2 regions of the Sporosarcina sp. AD_1 genome follow, and region 2 is predicted to be linked to the other one. Evidence: a T-box and tRNA genes for the amino acid it is inferred to sense, from the RefSeq annotation. Region 2 holds a T-box; the other holds one or more tRNA genes.

Region 1 (3,121 bases), on a different contig from region 2:
CATCTATAATACGTCCAACTTTTCCGTCAGGAAGAGCTCCTTCCAGTCCATATCCAACTGTTAATTCAAAATGCCGGTCGCCACTCGAATTTGGAACAGTCGTGACAACAAGCAAAGCCCCATTATCTTGCCCTTTCTTACCTAAGCCATATTGACGAAGAGCCTCTACTGCAAACTCATCAACTGGTTCATCGCCAATACTCGGCAAAGTCAAAACTGCTAGTTCAGCTGTCGTTGCATCATTCAACTGTTTCCCTAACCGATTCAACTCCGCCTTTTCTTCTTCTGATAAGATATTCGCATGGTCTTGCACATACTCATCATATTTGTTCCAAGGAGGGACATCCGCTGCCAATGCCCGTCCCGGCAGGATGGCCGCTATGAAGATGAGGGCCATCAGGATGAAGCGGGATGCGGTGCGCATCAGTCTTTGCCATCCTCGAAGTCAACTTTAGGCGCTTCAGTTGCAGCTGGGTCTGCTTTGAAATATTCTTTTTCATCGAATCCGAAAATGGAAGCGACGAGTTTACCCGGGAAGCGCTTCGTTTGTCGGTTGTAGTTTGCCACCACGTCATTGTAGTCTTTTCGTGCGACGCCGATTCGGTTTTCAGTGCCGGCTAGTTCATCCATGAGCTGGATGAATTGTCGGTCTGCCTTTAAGTCTGGATAGTTTTCAACTACGACGAGCAGTCGGCCAAGAGCACTTGTAAGCTCAGCGTCAGCTGCAGCTTGTTCTTCGGGTCCTGTGGCTCCAGCCAAACGGGAGCGGGCATCCGCGATTTCGGTCATGACTGCTTTTTCATGGCTCGCGTACCCTTTCACTGTGTTGACCAAGTTTGGAATCAAATCCAGCCGCCGCTGTAATTGATTTTCTACTTGGGCATACGATTGATCCACATCTTCTTCTAAATTAACGAACTTATTGTAACTCGGAACAAGTATAATACCGAGTATGACGATGATGCCCACGATGACTGCGATCGGTCCTAAAATCTTTTTCATTGAACTCCACTCCTCTTTCATCAATACGTTTCTTGTACCCGATTGCCGGTTGCTCTGAAACGTTGGTTGTCTAATTCTACTGGCTGGCTTGTTAAAAAGTTTCACCTTTTTTGCAGCATACGCTATTCCGGATTGGATTAGACGCAAAACGGCTACCCTCCGGAATAGAGGATAGCCGCCGATTCTAACTTATTTCGAAAGATCTTTCATGTCGCTTCTCGTGATGATGTGGTCAATGAGACCATACTCTTTCGCACGCTCTGCAGTCATGAAGTTGTCGCGGTCTGTGTCTTTCGCGATGACTTCGACCGGCTGGCCTGTGCGCTCGGATAGGATCGTGTTCAATTTTTCGCGAAGGAAGAGAATACGTTTTGCTGCAATTTCAATTTCCGTCGCTTGCCCTTGAGCACCGCCGAGTGGCTGGTGAATCATGACTTCTGCGTTAGGAAGCGCATAACGCTTGCCTTTTGTTCCAGCAGTCAAGAGGAATGAACCCATAGAAGCTGCCATCCCGATACAGATGGTTTGGATGTCCGGCTTGATGAACTGCATCGTATCGTAGATCGCCATACCGGCTGTGATGCTGCCGCCCGGGCTGTTAATGTAGATGGAGACATCTTTTTCTGGATCTTCTGCTTCCAAGAATAATAGTTGTGCTACAATGGAGTTTGCGACGTTGTCGTCGATCGCGCTTCCCAGCATGATGATCCGGTCTTTCAAAAGACGGGAGTAAATGTCGTATGCGCGTTCTCCGCGGTTCGTTTGCTCAATAACTGTAGGTATTAAATTCATTCCATTTCCTCCTTTAAGGTGGATGTTACTATCGGTCTGTTGAAAGTGTATTTCAACTGTACCCTTATCATACCTATTATAGTCAACAATGGTCAAATATAATGCATTTTAAAAAACCTATTGCATTCATTCCACTTCTTTTGTATAATGAAACTTGTCCGTTACAGATATGGACACTATATATGCCCTCGTGGTGCAATGGATAGCACGCAAGATTCCGGTTCTTGAAATGTGGGTTCGACTCCTGCCGAGGGCGTCCTCAAATACTTTATTCAGATTTGATCTGGATAAGGTATTTTTTTATTTTCAACGAAACGAACCGTTCCTTTTTAAAGAAACGGCGTTCATCTTCTAGAATGAGTGCTGGACTGCAATTGCGGTTCCAGCACTTTTATTTTATTAGTTCTCTTTTTCCACTAACGCAGAAAGCGTATCAATCGCTTTATCTTCGTCCACGCCATCCGCCATCAACGTGATAGACGTTCCTCTTGCTACTGCCAGGCTCATGATGCCCATGATGCTTTTGGCGTTCACTTGACGCTCGTCCTTCTTTAAAAAGACGTCCGCCGAGAAGCGGTTGGCTTCTTGGACGAATAAGGCTGCCTGTCTAGCCTGCAACCCGGTTTTCATTTTCACTTCGACTGTTTTTTCCACCATAACACTTGGCTCCTCTCCACTCACTGATTTCATCTATTACTCAATGCCGCCACCCCGAAGCTTATCTGCAATCTCTTCGATTTTGCGCAGCCGATGATTCACTCCTGATTTGCTGACGGGTCCGCCTGAGACCATTTCCCCTAATTCCTTAAGGGTGATGTCTTGGTATTCGACGCGCAGCCGCGCGATCTCCTGAAGGCGATCCGGCAGTTGATCGATTCCGATTGTACTTTCAATGAACTTGATATTCTCCACTTGCCGCTGCGCCGCCCCGATCGTTTTATTCAGGTTGGCCGTTTCGCAATTGACGAGTCGATTCACGCTATTTCGCATATCCCTGAGGATCCGCACATCTTCAAACTTCATCAAGGAAACATGGGCTCCGATCAGGCTGAGGAAATCCGAAATCTTTTCCGCTTCCTTCAAATAAGCGATATAGCCTTTTTTCCGCTCAATTGATTTGGCATTTAGATAAAAACTGTTCATCAAATCCACCAGCGCCTCGCTATGCTCCTTATAGAAAGAGAACATCTCCAAATGATAGGAAGATGTTTCAGGATTGTTCACTGACCCGCCGGCCAGAAAAGCACCTCTTAAATACGCTCGTTTACAACAGTCATTTTCGACTAAAGGTGCCGCAATCTCATTATTGAACTGAAATGTGCCAGTC
Region 2 (3,121 bases):
CGCCCGTCTGCCTTCCGCAGGACAGCATGAGCCCGGGCACAGCTATATTGGAGATAGGGGCCCGTTTCGCCTTCGGTTTGCAGCATTTTTTCCAGATCGAATTCAATATCATGTTTCCGATGCTGCTTCAAGTCGCTGAATAGGATGGCTCCAACACCAACGGCTTTAGCCACTTCTTCTTTATTTTCCAAGGAAGGATTCTTCGCTTCAATGTTTCGCTTGGCGAGCTCAATGGCTTCCTTCAGCACTTCCTCCAGCAAAACTAGCTTCCCTTTCCGGGTCGACATCTTTTTTCCGTCTTTTAAAATCATGCCGAACGGAACATGTGTAATGTCTTCTGCCCAATCGCAGCCCAATTGTCCGAGCACTTTTTTTATCTGTTGAAAGTGAAGACTTTGTTCATTCCCGACAACGTAAATGGATTGCTCAAAACCATAAGTCGATTTCCGATCGAGCGCCGCTGCCAAATCGCGCGTTGCGTATAGCGTCGCGCCGTCCGATTTCTTAATTAAACACGGCGGCATCTCCTCGCCGAGGTCAACAACAAGCGCACCATCTGATTCCGTGAGCAATCCTTTCGAATCCAGCCATTCTACAACCGGCTCCATCTTATCATTGTAGTAGGCTTCGCCATTATAAGAATCGAAGGTAACGCCAAGTAAATCATAAATGCGCTGGAATTCGTTCAGCGACTCCTCCTTGAACCATTTCCAAAGGGCCAGGGCATCCGGCTCGCCATCCTCCAACGCTTTAAAGGCGGCTCTTCCTTCGTCATTTAAGGATGGATCTGACTCGGCTTCTTCATGGAAGCGGATGTACAGCTGAAGCAGTGTCTTGATCGGTGCCTGTTCAACTTCTTCCTGACTGCCCCATTTGCGATAGGCTGTCAGCAGTTTGCCGAACTGGGTGCCCCAGTCGCCGATGTAATTAATCTTGACCGGTTGGTACCCCGACTTCTCCAGCAATAAAGCGATCGAGTTGCCGATGACCGTGGAGCGCAGATGGCCCATGGAGAAGGGCTTCGCAATATTCGGGGAGGACATATCGATCGTCACAACACCATCTGCACCAATCGTTGACGACCCGTAAGCCGGACCCTCAGCCAAAATAGAGCGGAGAACAGGCTCCGCAGCAGCATCCCGCTGAAGGAACAGATTGACATAGCCATTCACAGCTTCCGCCTTTTCGATCGCAGGATGCGAAACCGCCGCCGCAATCTCCTCTGCAATCAGCTTAGGCGCTTTCCGCAACGTCTTCGCCATCGAAAAACATGGCAGCGCATAGTCGCCCATTTGCGAATGAAGCGGCCGCTCCACCATTTGCGGTTCGAGTGGCACAGGACTCGCCGTTTGCAACGCCTCTATCACAACTTGTTTCATACAATTAACCCCTTTTTTTAGAAAATAAAAAAGCCCCCGTCTCAATCAATGAGACGGAAGCTCGTTCCGCGGTACCACTCAAATTGCCCGATCCGTCGGGCCACCTTTCTCCTAACGGCGAGACACCGGCTTTTCCTACTTCCTTCAGAAAAGCATCTACGAAGTGCGCTTCATGAACCATCTTCCACCAGGCTTCCACCATCCCCGGCTCGCTTTGAAAGAAAAGGAGCATTACTCTCTTCGTCATCGATATTGTATATCAATGTAGCAAATCGGTGGGATGCGTGTCAATGGGCAAATACGAGCTGTCGTAGAAATATACGAGAGGTTTGGTTTTCAGCCGATGATAGAGGATACGAGAAGTTGAACCGCTTGAAATCCGCGAGAATTAACATGTCCTAGCCATGCTCCATGGCGCGCAGAATGCCTTTGACCAACTTAGAAATTAAATTGATAGTTTGCTCGGGTATGATACGAGCGGTTCAGAGGGAAATACGAGCGGTTAGATACGCGATACGAGCTGTTGCAGAATTATACGAGCGGTTGGAGAGGGCATACGAGCTCTTGCAGGATTATACGAGCGGTTGGAGACGAGATACGAGCTGTTCTAGAAATATACGAGCGGTTCGGTTTCCAGGCGGTGATAGAGGAGGACACGAGAGACTGGAACATTTGGACTTGCCGCGAGAATTAACATGTCCTCGCCTGCCCCATGGCGCGCAGAATGCCTTTGACCAACTTAGAAATTAAATTGATAGTTTGCTCGGGGATGATACGAGCGGTTCAGAGGGAAATACGAGAGGTTAGAAATAAGATACGAGCTGTTGCAGAATTATACGAGCGGTTGGAGGGGACATACGAGCTCTTGCAGGATTATACGAGTGGTTGGAGACGCGATACGAGCTGTTCTAGAAATATACGAGCGGTTCGGTTTCCAGGCGGTGATAGAGGAGGACACGAGAGACTGGACCGTTTGGACTTGCCGCGAGAATTAACATGTCCGCGCCTGCCCCGTGGCGCGCAGAATGCCTTTGACCAACTAAGAAATTGAATTGATAGTTTGCTCGGGTATGATACGAGTGGTTTGGAGGGAAATACGAAAGGTTAGGAACAAGATACGAGCTGTTGCAGAATTATACGAGCGGTTGGAGAGGGCATACGAGCTCTTGCAGGATTATACGAGAGGTTGGAAACGAGATACGAGCTGTTCCAGAAATATACGAGCGGTTCGGTATCCAGGCGAACTTACCCGCTGAGTTGACCGTCCCAGCCGGGTGACAGAACCAATTGACTCAATCATAAACCCCATTTTAAATGACGATTAAAACCTGACCGTTTCCCCGCAAGCCGCTTGGGTATGCTATGGAAGAGAGGAGAGATGGTCATGGCGAAGAAATTGAGAGAGGCGATCGAGCGGTATGCGATGCCGCTGGATGAGGAGGCGCTGGATGCTCTCGTGGAAGCGGCGGGACATGCTGAAGTGGTGATGATCGGCGAGGCATCCCACGGGACACATGAATTTTACAAGATCCGTGCCGAGCTTTCTAAACGACTCATTCAAGAAAAAGGGTTCACAATTGTGGCAGTGGAAGGGGATTGGCCGGCTGCTGCGTCCGTGAACCGCTATGTCAAAGGGTTTGAAGAGAACGAATCCGCGCAAGATGTATTGCTACAATCTTTCGAACGCTGGCCGACGTGGATGTGGGTGAATGAAGAGGTGAGGGACTTCATCGAGTGGTTGA

Evidence for each region. The T-box of region 2 lies ahead of argS (arginine--tRNA ligase). A T-box ahead of a tRNA ligase gene usually reads a tRNA of that ligase, here a tRNA-Arg.
Region 1: it has a tRNA-Arg gene. The T-box ahead of argS (arginine--tRNA ligase) is inferred to sense a tRNA for this amino acid. The anticodon was not compared.

The regions. Positions count from the first base shown of each region.
Region 1 is NZ_JBPVIR010000009.1:70,239-73,359, reverse strand. Features, by position in the region: gene ACSW3C_RS16735 (TPM domain-containing protein) at 1-424, opposite strand, end outside; gene ACSW3C_RS16730 (LemA family protein) at 424-1,002, opposite strand; gene clpP (ATP-dependent Clp endopeptidase proteolytic subunit ClpP) at 1,192-1,794, opposite strand; tRNA gene ACSW3C_RS16720 (tRNA-Arg) at 1,979-2,050, shown strand; gene ACSW3C_RS16715 (HPr family phosphocarrier protein) at 2,194-2,451, opposite strand; gene whiA (DNA-binding protein WhiA) at 2,488-3,121, opposite strand, start outside.
Region 2 is NZ_JBPVIR010000004.1:412,589-415,709, reverse strand. Features, by position in the region: gene argS (arginine--tRNA ligase) at 1-1,379, opposite strand, end outside; T-box leader at 1,426-1,635, opposite strand; gene ACSW3C_RS10545 (hypothetical protein) at 1,848-2,129, shown strand; gene ACSW3C_RS10540 (hypothetical protein) at 2,149-2,430, shown strand; gene ACSW3C_RS10535 (hypothetical protein) at 2,459-2,635, shown strand; gene ACSW3C_RS10530 (erythromycin esterase family protein) at 2,764-3,121, shown strand, end outside.